DNA from 4 places in the Photobacterium sp. AWH4_225 genome. Region 1 is predicted to be linked to each of the others. Evidence: predicted binding sites of a transcription regulator. Region 1 holds the regulator's gene; each other region holds the start of a gene.
The links. Region 1 encodes CRP, which controls carbon source genes, mostly activating them, when cyclic AMP is high. Its sites were predicted from a motif close to TGTGANNNNNNTCACA; they were not measured.
Positions count from the first base shown of each region.

Region 2: the regulator CRP is predicted to act here: its motif matches at 1,669-1,684, upstream of typA (translational GTPase TypA).
Region 3: the regulator CRP is predicted to act here: its motif matches at 2,296-2,311, upstream of udp (uridine phosphorylase).
Region 4: the regulator CRP is predicted to act here: its motif matches at 1,348-1,363, upstream of ACXAD4_RS08825 (CidA/LrgA family protein).

Region 1 is NZ_JBSWTF010000001.1:204,679-207,859, forward strand. It holds gene ACXAD4_RS01020 (2-oxoadipate dioxygenase/decarboxylase family protein) at 1-675, shown strand, start outside; gene ACXAD4_RS01025 (hypothetical protein) at 807-995, opposite strand; gene crp (cAMP-activated global transcriptional regulator CRP) at 1,187-1,819, opposite strand; gene ACXAD4_RS01035 (OsmC family protein) at 2,090-2,494, shown strand; gene ACXAD4_RS01040 (phosphoribulokinase) at 2,664-3,181, opposite strand, start outside.
Region 2 is NZ_JBSWTF010000005.1:76,433-79,613, forward strand. It holds gene glnA (glutamate--ammonia ligase) at 1-1,300, opposite strand, end outside; gene typA (translational GTPase TypA) at 1,785-3,181, shown strand, end outside.
Region 3 is NZ_JBSWTF010000001.1:2,731,745-2,734,925, forward strand. It holds gene ygjK (alpha-glucosidase) at 1-683, opposite strand, end outside; gene udp (uridine phosphorylase) at 1,328-2,095, opposite strand; gene ACXAD4_RS12760 (LysE family translocator) at 2,492-3,115, shown strand; gene ACXAD4_RS12765 (glucose 1-dehydrogenase) at 3,160-3,181, opposite strand, start outside.
Region 4 is NZ_JBSWTF010000001.1:1,845,823-1,849,003, reverse strand. It holds gene sbcB (exodeoxyribonuclease I) at 1-548, shown strand, start outside; gene ACXAD4_RS08830 (winged helix-turn-helix domain-containing protein) at 763-1,302, shown strand; gene ACXAD4_RS08825 (CidA/LrgA family protein) at 1,412-1,753, shown strand; gene ACXAD4_RS08820 (CidB/LrgB family autolysis modulator) at 1,753-2,430, shown strand; gene cdd (cytidine deaminase) at 2,620-3,181, shown strand, end outside.

The DNA of each region.
Region 1 (3,181 bases):
GCGCTGCGGACATTCAATCTGCCGCAGGTTGGTCTCGACCGACTGGCAGCTCCGTTCATCGCGATTGGCTACAAGCCTTGCGGCCGCTACCGTTTCGAGGCCAAGAAGTTGTATGCCGAGCACTTCGAGCACCCCAATCCGCTGGCTCCCAAAGTGTTTATCAGCGAACTGATGGTAGGACAGTTTAGCTCCCTGCTACAACAAACCGTCAGGGATTTGGTTAAACAGGTACCCGAGCAGGCGATGCATGATCCGGCCTTCCTCTATGGCGGGCGGTTATGGGAGTTGGATTATGCGACCTACGAGCTACTGGCGGCAGAAAGCGAGTATGCAGGTTGGCTCGCTGCCCATGGTTTCGGTGCCAACCACTTTACAGTGAGCATTAACCAGCTAGAGCAGTTCACCGAGGTCGCTGAGGTCAATCACCTGCTGCGTCACAACGGGTTTGACATCAACAGTTCTGGTGGTGAGGTCAAGGGCAGCCCTGAAGTGATGCTCGAGCAGTCGTCAACCATGGCCGACAGGGTAGAAGTAGGCTTTACCGATGGGGTCTACACTGTTCCTGGTGGTTTCTATGAGTTTGCCAAGCGATATCCGAAAGAAGACGGTGAGCTGTATACCGGCTTTGTCGAAGCGTCGGCGGATAAGATCTTCGAAAGTACCGATGCCAATTAGCCGTTCTTTCATTTAGTCGCTTCTTCATTGGACCAGTGCCGAGATGAATAAGTGAAAGGCATCAAGGGCCTGTGGCGATCATTGCCATAGGCCTTTTTAATGCTTGGCTTCTTGGGTCTAACGCTTAGGCATTAATGTTTGAGGCTGTCGAGCGGATAGCCCAAATGGGCTTCCGGTGTGTGGCGCTTCACCTTCTCGTGCTGTTCAAGATAGTGGCGGCTGTCACTGAACCCGGTCATTTCGATGGTATCAGGCAGTGGCGAAATCACACCGCGATGTAAGTGATGTGTGCTATGTGGTGAAAAGCGTTCGATGTCCATACCGGTATTCCATTACAGGTGATGAGGTTGATATGCACAATGTAGCATCAAGTAAAGCAGATACAAGTACAAAAACAGTGACGTGGTAGACAGTAATGCCCTGAAAGCATGAAATGGGAAAGGTAAGGGTAATAAAAAAGCCGCACAAGGCGGCTTTTGGATATTGGTGCGTTTTACGGACAGCTAACAGCTTAGCGCGTACCGTAAACAACGATAGTTTTGCCGTGGGCAGAAATCAGGTTCTGCTCTTCTAGCATCTTCAAGATACGACCTACGGTCTCACGAGAACAGCCAACGATTTGGCCGATTTCCTGACGAGTGATCTTGATTTGCATACCGTCTGGGTGGGTCATTGCATCCGGCTGTTTAGCCAGATTCAATAGCGTCTGTGCGATGCGGCCTGTTACGTCCAGGAATGCCAAGTCACCGACTTTCTGGCTTGTCACCTGCAGGCGGCTAGCCATTTGCGCAGATAGGCGCATTAGAATGTCTGGGTTTACCTGGATAAGCTGGCGGAATTTCTTGAAAGAAATTTCTGCGACTTCGCAAGGGGTCTTAGCACGAACCCAAGCGGTACGCTCCTGGCCTTCTTCGAATAGGCCTAATTCACCGATGAAGTCACCTTGGTTTAGGTAAGACAGGATCATTTCCTTACCTTCTTCATCCTTGATCAGGACCGCAACAGAACCTTTGACGATGTAGTAGAGCGTCTCTGCTTTTTCACCCGCGTGGATCAAAGTACTCTTTGAAGGGTATTTATGAATGTGGCAATGGGAAAGAAACCACTCTAGAGTTGGATCTGTTTGAGGTTTACCTGGAACCATATTACTAACTTCCTCTGCGTTTGTTGCCCAACAACGACGTCCTTCATAATGCGGCTGGGCCTAACCATAATTAGTTCGTCGTTTAGGATATTCAGTCAACCGCTGGGCTGCAAGCTCACGTGAATAATTAGTTCAGATTTTATCTTTTTTCGGCGCGCTTTTCTTGATATTGATCTATGTGAAAAGGCCATTTTGTAGTCATAAGTGTGCACATGATCACACAGTTGCTAGATAGTGCCGAAAGCCCGTAAAAGTTGTAAGGAGAAAGCAATGCAATCACGAGTCAAATGGGTCGAAAATATGACCTTCCTAGGACAGTCAAATTCCGGCCACAGTGTGGTAATGGACGGCAATGGTGGCGAAAAAGCGCCAAGCCCGATGGAGCTGGTTTTGATGGCTGCTGGTGGGTGTAGCTCGGTGGATGTGGTTGATGGACTCAAGTCTGCGGGACAGAAAATTACCGGCTGTGAGGCGCAGATCAATTCGGTTCGTCGTGAGCAGGCACCTCGCATTTTCACTACCGCCAACCTTCACTTTGTGGTCACGGGTGAAAACCTGGACGAAGCCGTTGTGGCAAAAACTGTTGCCGATTCACTGGAAAAATACTGTTCAGTTTGCCTGATGCTGGGCGAAGGGGTCGAAATGACCCATTCGTATGAGGTGGTGGAAGAGTAATAGCGGCACTAAGGCCCTATGGTACTGCGGTTCTGTGGGAAGAGATATCCTGCAGAACCATAGAACCATAGAACCATAGAACCATAGAACCATAGAACCATAGAACCAATAGGCCCTATGGGACCAAAGGCAACTTCACTTAGTGAAGGGGGCTCTAGCCTCAATATTCTTATCCTATTTTCCCCGTATCAATCAGTTGCTGGATCAGCGGTCGCATGATCAGCTCCATTGCAAAACTCATCTTGCCGCCGGGCACTACCAGGGTGTTGTGGCGCGACATAAACGAGCCTTGGATCATCGATAGCAGGTAAGGGAAGTCGACGTTCTTGATCCCGCGGAAGCGGATCACCACAAAGCTCTCGTCCAGGCTCGGGATCGCCTTGGCACTAAACGGGTTGGAGGTATCGACTGTCGGTACCCGCTGGAAGTTGATATGGGTGCGGGAGAACTGCGGGGTGATGTAATTGAGGTAGTCGTCCATCGAGCGCACGATCGACTCCATCACGGCCTCGCGCGAATGACCACGATCCCGGGTATCCCTGACGATCTTCTGGATCCACTCGAGGTTGACGATTGGCACCATGCCAATCAGCAGATCAACATGCTGGGCGGCATTGACCTCGCCATCAACCACGCCACCGTGCAACCCTTCATAGAACAGCAAGTCGGTATTTTCCGGTAGCGTCT
Region 2 (3,181 bases), on a different contig from region 1:
CGCCACCCGCTGTTAGGAACTCACGGTCTTCGTTTAGGGCTGCCAGTGCGCCTTGTAGAGATTCAGCAACAGTTGGGATTTCTGCCGCTTCTTCTGCTGGTAGGTCGTACAGGTCTTTGTCCATCGCTTCGCCTGGGTGGATCTTGTTCTGGATACCGTCAAGGCCAGCCATTAGCATTGCTGCAAAGCATAGGTATGGGTTAGCTGATGGATCACCGAAACGAACTTCGATACGGCGTGCTTTCGGGCTTGGTACCACTGGGATACGGATAGAAGCAGAGCGGTTACGCGCTGAGTAAGCTAGCATAACTGGCGCTTCGAAGCCCGGTACTAGACGCTTGTATGAGTTAGTTGATGCGTTCGCGAATGCGTTGATTGCGCGAGCGTGCTTGATGATACCGCCGATGTAGTAAAGCGCCATCTCAGATAGGCCGCCGTACTTGTCGCCAGCGAACAGGTTAACACCGTCTTTAGCTAGAGACTGGTGAACGTGCATACCAGAACCGTTATCACCTACTAGTGGCTTAGGCATGAAGGTTGCAGTTTTACCAAATGCGTGAGCAACGTTGTGAACAACGTACTTGTAGATTTGGATTTCATCAGCTTTGTCCGTTAGGGTGTTGAAACGGGTAGCGATTTCGTTCTGGCCTGCAGTTGCCACTTCGTGGTGGTGTGCTTCAACAACTAGACCCATTTCTTCCATGATTAGACACATAGCAGAACGGATGTCTTGTGATGAATCAACTGGAGCTACTGGGAAGTAACCGCCTTTAACGCCTGGACGGTGACCTTTGTTACCGCCTTCGAAGTCAGAACCTGTGTTCCAAGCAGCTTCTACGTCGTCGATCTTGAAGAAAGAACCAGACATATCGGTTGCGAACTTCACGTCGTCGAATAGGAAGAACTCTGGCTCAGGACCGATAAGAACGGTATCTGCAACGCCTGTTGCACGCATGAAGTCTTCCGCACGCTTAGCAATAGAGCGTGGGTCACGGTCGTAGCCCTGCATTGTCGAAGGCTCTAGGATGTCACAGCGGATGTTTAGGGTTGCATCTTCTGTGAACGGGTCTAGTACCGCGCTCGCTGCATCTGGCATCATAACCATGTCTGATTCGTTGATACCTTTCCAACCAGCAACAGAAGAGCCATCGAACATTTTGCCTTCTTCGAAGAAGTCAGCATCGATCTGGTGGGCTGGGATAGAGATGTGCTGCTCTTTACCTTTAGTATCGGTAAAGCGTAGGTCAACAAACTTAACTTCGTTTTCCTGGATCAGCGCAAGTACGTTTTCTACTGACATCTTGAGTAACCTCCGGTGTTAGGTTGGGCATTGGCCACAACAAATTAGTAATGAGCGTGTTCTGCTCTATTGCCCTAATACAATGCTATAACCGTGCCAACTTTTCAAAGCCCCAAAATAGCGCACTTAGCGGGTATTTCGGGCTGATTTAGTCCATCTGTTGCACCTTTTTGGGGATTTATTGCACCATAATGGTGCAATTGGTGTGAGTATCCCTTTTATGGTGCGCGTAACTACATTAGCCTACCGCGGCATATTGTCAATTGGTCAGAATAGAAAAAGGCAAGCAATAAACCGGTCTGCCAGAGCGGTTTGTGGGCCGACAGAGCATGAAAAAGCCTTAATAGAACGGCCAGAAAGAAAAAGGCGGTGATATAAATCACATATTACGTGGGTTTTGGCGTAAAATCTGTTAGATTATGAGCCGTTTTTTTAACCAAGTAGCGCCATCCGGTCGCTGCATGTTCTGAGTGAATGTGAATCCATGTCTAATCCACAGATCGATAAATTAAGAAATATCGCAATTATTGCGCACGTTGACCACGGTAAAACCACCCTGGTTGACAAACTGCTTCAGCAGTCTGGCACGTTAGAGTCTCGCGGTGAAGTTGAAGAACGCGTAATGGATTCCAACGACATCGAAAAAGAGCGTGGTATTACCATTCTTGCTAAGAACACAGCGATTAACTGGAATGATTACCGCATTAACATCGTAGATACCCCAGGACACGCCGATTTCGGTGGTGAAGTTGAGCGTATCATGTCGATGGTTGACTCTGTACTGCTTATCGTTGACGCCGTTGACGGCCCAATGCCTCAGACTCGTTTCGTAACCCAGAAAGCGTTTGCCCACGGCCTGAAGCCTATCGTGGTAATCAACAAGATCGACCGCCCTGGCGCTCGTCCTGATTGGGTAATGGATCAGGTATTCGACCTATTCGACAACCTAGGTGCAACGGATGAGCAGCTAGACTTCCAGGTAGTTTACGCATCAGCGCTTAACGGCTGGGCAACACTGGAAGAAGGCGAGACTGGCGACGACATGGAACCATTGTTCCAGGCTATCGTGGACAACGTAGCGGCACCTGATGTTGACGTTGACGGCTCTCTGCAGATGCAGATCTCTCAGCTTGACTACAGCTCTTACGTAGGTGTTATCGGTGTAGGCCGTGTTACCCGTGGTAGCGTGAAGCCGAACCAGCAAGTGACTGTTGTCGGTGCAGACGGCAAAACCCGTAACGGTAAAGTGGGTACTATCCTTGGTTACCTTGGCCTTGAGCGTCACGAAGTTGAGCAGGCGACTGCTGGCGACATTATCGCAATCACTGGTCTTGGCGAGCTGAAGATCTCTGACACTATCTGTGACGTGAATGCGGTTGAAGCACTACCTGCTTTGTCTGTTGACGAGCCAACCGTAACCATGACGTTCCAGGTAAACACTTCTCCATTTGCGGGTAAAGAAGGTAAGTACGTGACTTCACGTAACATCCTTGAGCGCCTGCAGAAGGAATTGGTACACAACGTTGCCCTACGCGTTGAAGAAACGGAAGATCCGGACAAGTTCCGCGTATCTGGCCGTGGTGAACTTCACCTGTCTATCCTGATCGAAAACATGCGCCGTGAAGGATTCGAGCTAGCGGTATCTCGTCCTGAAGTTATCATCAAAGAAGAAGATGGTCAGCTGATGGAACCGTTCGAAACCGTAACTATCGACGTGGTGGAAGAGCACCAGGGCGGTATCATGGAGAACATCGGTCTGCGTAAAGGTGAGCTGACTGACATGGCACCAGACGGTAAAGGCCGTGTGCGTATGGACTTCATGATGCCATCTCGTGGCCTGATCGGTTTCCAGACTGAGTTCATGACCCTGACTTCTGGTTC
Region 3 (3,181 bases), 2.5 Mb from region 1:
GCCCAGTTACCTTTCATGTCTCCGAAGGTAATGGCGATACCGTTCTCCGTAGTGTGGATCTGACGGTTGTAATCTGGGTACATCTGCTCAACCGAGACGTTCTCGTTACCCTCTGTCGAGAGCGCTTTTTGCAATAACTCACCGTCCCATAGCAACTGCAAATCCATGTCTTGGTTAGTCAGGTTGGTTAACTTGGTCTCAACCAGTGATGTACGATCAGTCACGAAACGCAATACCATCTGTACTTCTAACTTGTCAGTCTTGAGGATTTGTACCAATGCGCCCGGTGTGCTGTACACCTCCGCATCGGCTGATGAAAGGTCAAAGACTTCGCCACTGATGCTATCGGTAATATGGAGTTTGTCGAACGTCTGGCCAGACATGAAGTGTGCATACTCCTGGGTCACTTGCATGATGCCGCCAAATGATCCATAGCCCTGCTCGTCCGCTGGCAGCAAATGGCCATGCCAAGCGCCGTTATCGACAAAAGCGTTGTATTTCAGGTTGCTGTACTGATCATAATCACGCAGGTACTCCGGTGAGCCAGTTCGGTCTATAACATTAACAAACTCGTTATTTGGCAAACCCGCTTCTTTTTCTGTGGAGCTACTGCTGCTGTTGCAGCCTGCCAATGCGACGGCGGAACCAATCAACACGGCTAAACACGTTTTACGAAAAGTCATTCAATTATCCCCCAATACCACCTGATGCCATGCTCTGATGAGTCTTATTTTGCTAGCAGGCGGTGTATATTTATTTCAATTAACAAGCTCGTTTCTTAGCGGGAAGGAGAATAATAGGTAAAACTTTAACTAAAATAGATCGCAGTCACAGTTAAAAATTTCAGTAAAACAAATAACAAATCAAAAATGAATACTATTAGTAAACCTTTGAAATTAAATTCAATGTGGTGATTTTTCGTGGAATTAACATCACAGTGTTATTTTTACTAACTTTTATTTTTTTGAAAGCAGATCACTGTGTGCAAATTAGTTTCTTTGTTACCTGAAGAAACGGAAATACTTGCAGGATAACGACGTTAATGGACTCAGTATCACAGTAGCTGGTTTGACCATACGAATCATAAACAGGCTTATAAGCCCAAACGTAACATCAGCTTCTCTTATGTAACAGTAAATTCCTGTTGGTACCACCTTTGATAGAGCAAAAAATAGCCTGTGTATTTATGCAAATGCCACTCACTATTTAAATCCCAATTTGCACCCTATATAACCCTCTTTTCACGACAAGAGAACCGAGAAAAAAGCACAAAAAAACCAGCTCATTTGAGCTGGCTTCTATAAATTGGTTTACTATTTAGAGCTAATTACTCTGCTAGCATACGACGTGCAGCGTCTACCACAACCTTGATTGAACGCGCTTCTGTTTCTTTCAGTGTCGCGTGGTCAGGGATCTCTTTCTGAGTACGGTTGATGATAACACCCGCCACACAGCCAGCACGAAGACCAGAGCTTGCACACATAGTTAGCAGCGTTGCTGATTCCATTTCGAAGTTCAGCACACCCATTTCCTGCCACTCTTTCATCGAGCCTTGGAAACGGCGAACAACACGGCCAGAGAATGTGTCGTAGCGCTCTTGGCCTGGGTAGAAAGTATCACTTGATGCTGTTACACCTGTGTGCACTTTGGCACCATCGGCATCACAAGCTGCTTTCATTGCTGTTGCCACATCAAAGTCAGCAACTGCTGGGAACTCCATTGGCGCAAAGTGCAGGCTCGCACCATCTAGGCGCACAGAGCCAGTTGAAACGATCATGTCGCCTACATTGATATGCGGCTGGATAGCACCTGTGGTACCGACGCGAAGGAAAGTACGTACACCCAGCTGAGCCAATTCTTCAACTGCGATAGAAGTAGACGGGCCACCGATACCAGTAGAACAAACAACAACAGACTTACCATCTAACTTAGCGCGGTACACCGTGTATTCACGAGAGCTTGCTAGAAACTCAGGGTTATCCATTAGGTTAGCGATTTTTTCTACACGCGCTGGATCGCCTGGAATAATGGCAAGTTCCGCACCGTTAAGATCTGCTTTGTTCACACCCAAATGGAATACTGCGTTGTCAGACATAATCATATCCTTTCAATTGTTGCCGCCTGATAGGGAAATTGAGGCCAGCGGCTGATTCATTTTGTTTATACCCAAATGGCTTCAATACGAAGTCTCCAGCGTTGAAGCAACTCTCTGGTAATCATTTGGGTATAAACAGTTTCTACATATTTGTGCTCGTAAAACACTTAATTACGATAGCTGATTAAAATCATCATTTGAGTGATCGCAATCACAGTAAGCGAAATTCAATGAATTTCACGTTACATAAAATAGTGATCTATATCACCAAAAATCGTTTGCGCGTGCGGTTTATCACACTATTTTTTCTCATTGAGTTAGCAGATAATAACAGCCTATTTTTACCCAAAACCTGCACTGCCCAGTCAGTATAGTTAACTGCAAGGACGTTACTTGATGATCGACTTCGCCATTTTGGCTGTATTTATTCCCACTTTCTTTTTCGTCTCAGTAACACCCGGCATGTGCATGACGCTATCGATGACTCTTGGTATGACAATTGGCGTGCGCAGGAGCCTGCCGATGATGTGGGGAGAGCTCATTGGGGTGGCTCTGGTGTCCATCGCATCGGTTATTGGCGTCGCGGCGGTTATGCTGAACTACCCTGCTATCTTCTTGCTTTTGAAATATCTCGGCGGCGGTTATTTGTTTTGGCTGGGGATCCAGATGTGGCGCTCTCGAGGCAAGTTGGCCATTCCGGATAACCTCGATGAGGCAGTCGATACATCCCCAATAGGGCTGGCGATGCAGGGGTTTGTTACTGCCATTGCTAACCCGAAAGGCTGGGCATTCATGATTTCGCTCTTGCCTCCATTCATCAATACCGATAATGCTTTGGTACCGCAATTATCTGTACTGATCAGCATTATCCTAATCACAGAGTTTAGTTGCTTACTGCTTTACGCAAGCGGTGGCCGTACATTGCGCCGCTTCCTTCAACAGCGCGGCAATGTCCAGATGCTCAACCGTATTGCCGGCTCCCTGATGATGGGGGTTGGGATATGGCTGGCAGCTGGGTAAAAGGGAAATAGAGTAATAGAGACAAAAAGAAATTTCGAGGTGGGCTATCGCCCACCTGCCAAATCT
Region 4 (3,181 bases), 1.6 Mb from region 1:
AGCTACCAGTCCCACTTAAGCTAATTCACCTGAACAAGTGCCCTGTACTTGCGCCGGCGAAAACATTGCGTGCTGAAGATGCAGCCCGTATCGGTATCGATCGTGAAGCTTGCCTGAAGAACTTGGCAACATTGAAAGCTCACCCTGAAGTGCGTGAAAAGCTATTGGCAATTTACAGTGTCGAGCGTGAATTTGAAAAACATGACAATGTCGATGCCATGCTTTACGACGGTTTCTTCTCTAATGCTGACCGCTCTACCATCGACATCATCCAGAAAACACCAGAAGAAGAACTGGGCAAGCTAGAACTGAATGTCAGCGATAAGCGTATCAAGCCCCTGCTGTTCCGCTACCGTGCTCGTAACTTCCCAATGACCTTGGATTACCAAGAGCAGCAGCGCTGGAAACATCACTGCCAGGATTTCTTTGAACAGAACCTGCCAAGCTACATGCAAAACCTCGAAGACGTCGCTATGGAGCACCAGTCGAGTGAGAAGAACATGAAGATCCTAAAAGCTGTCTACGATTACGTACAAACACTCGTGTAAACTAGACACCATAGGCAAGACTCGCTTCTTTGCTAGCTAGCTGAAATTTGGTCAAAAAATTTTAGCCCCTTGTGCTCATGCAGCCGAGGGGCTTTTTAACAGTAATGATTCTTCGTTGTGAGATTGCGCAACACCGGAACTGCACCAACACTAAGTAGTGATGGATCTTTAAATTGTCATTCATGGATTCGAAGGTTGAATTGTAGTGATTGATATGACAACACAATCTTTAACACGCTGTTTCCGGTTTCCAAATGTCGATTTCGAGCCAGATGTCCACTTATTGGTTTGGCGAGACAAAACAGAAACCCCACTTACCTTACATGAGTCTCGTTTGCTTGAGGCGCTGTGCTATTGTGCTGGAGAGGTTATCAGCCATGAACAACTGCACAACAAAACCTTCAGCCAGTTAGACCCTTATGAAGACAGCGGCAATCATCACTACGATCTTAACACCGTGCTTAAACCTCTAGCAGCCAAGCTAGACCAACACGGCAAAATGGCAATCGAAATCGAAGTCGTTGCTCCATATGGCTTTAGGGTGCCATTGCCGGAAAAAATGTGTCGATTGGTTCATGAACCTGAAAAAGCAGAAGAAACAGTGACTCCCCCTATCGAAAAACACGATGATCAAGAGTTCCGTTCGGCAACTGAAGAAATAGTCAAAACCAGTGTTGCGCATAAAGTATCTGTGGCTGTGTTAGCGCTAATGGCACTCGGCGTCATTGTTGCTTCTTTTATGGGCTACCTATAACTGAAAAAATTCCGAAGCATAGCTGGAAAATCCGAAGTAACTAAGTGTGGCTTAGATCACGTTTATTTTGTATGATAAATGAGTTTCTTCACCCACACCTGAAGGGCTCATGGCATATCTACGTTCTTTCTTTATCATTTTTTTCTGCCTCATGTTAGGCAAAGGCATTCAACACCTTACAGGTTTAGCCATCCCAGGTAGCATCATCGGCATGCTGATTTTGTTTACCATACTCTCTATGGGGCTTATCCCTGCTCACTGGGCCATGCAAGGCTGTCATTTGTTAATCCGCCATATGGCACTTTTGTTTGTGCCTGTCGGCATCGGCTTGATTAACTACCTCGATCTACTTACCAATAACACGCTTATCATTCTTCTTAGCACTATCGGTAGTAGTGTGGTGGTTTTCGTCGTTATTGGCCTGGCAACACACTATAAGGAAAATCAATGATCTGGCTGCTGACTACCTTGGTCGTGTTCTATACGGCTCGTTATATTTCCAAGCATATCCAGCACCCGATCGTTAACCCGCTTCTCATCTGTTTGCTTGTGATCATTCCGCTGCTGATGTGGCTCGAAGTCCCCTACGAGACCTATTTCGAACAGAACAAGTGGCTAAACGCATTACTGGAACCCGCTGTGGTCGCATTGGCCTTCCCGCTTTATGAGCAATTAAGCCAAATCCGCAAAAAGTGGAAGGTGATTTTCTCAGCCTGCTTAGTAGGTAGTGTACTTTCTATGGTTACCGGCGCGGGTATTGCCTTGGCGCTTGGCGCAGATGCACAGCTTACAGCTTCTATCTTGCCCAAATCTGTCACTACACCGATTGCAATGGCCGTTGCAGAGCAAGTTGGCGGATTGCCTTCTGTTGCCGCTATCATGGTTATTATTGCTGGCTTGTTCGGTGCGGTATTGGGTTATCCCCTGTTTCGGCTTATCGGCGTAAAAGAACCTATCGCCAAAGGCTTAACCATGGGGACAGTATCCCATGCATTGGGCACGGCAAAGGCTGCAGAAGAGAATTATCAGGAAGGAGCATTTAGCTCATTGGCACTGGTGATTTGTGGTGTGATCACGTCAATTTTGGCGCCTTTATTGTTTCCACTCATCATGGCAGTGTTTAGCTAGCTTGTGCTAGTAATCGAATACAATACTAAATCACTGATAATATTCTATAATTTTTTTAGAACCTGTGTGACCCGACTCGCATTAATGCAAACCATGCAACGATACATCGTTAAACGTGATCAAGATCACTCAAATATACAATTACCAAGCCTACAATGTTTCTCCATACACAAGACGGAGTGAAAACTCATGCACACTAAAGTAATGGATGCTTTAGGCGCTCTACCCGCTGATCTAGCTTCTGCCATCAAACCAGTGTTAGAAGCTGAGAATTTCGATGCCACCTTAAGCCCTGAGGTGTTTGCTCAGTTAATGTCGAAAACCAACATGACTGACAGTGAATTGCGTGTTGCATTACTTCCGCTTGCCGCTGCTTATTCTGTTGCACCTATTTCTAACTTCTATGTTGGCGCGATTGTACGTGGTCAATCTGGTACGCTTTACTTCGGTGCTAACATGGAATTCGTTGGTGCTTGCCTTTCTCAAACGGTCCACGCCGAACAATCCGCCATCAGCCACGCTTGGGTGAAAGGCGAAACCGGTATTTCTGATATCACCATTAACTACAGCCCGTGTGGTCACTGCCGTCAGTTCATGAACGAACTAACAACCGCAAAAGAGCTGGTTGTTCAACTGCCTGAACGCGCTGCAAAGTCATTGCAAGAGTACCTACCTGAATCTTTTGGCCCAGCCGACCTGAACATTACTGATGCGCTGCTTACCAAAGTGGACAACGGTATTGAAACCGAAG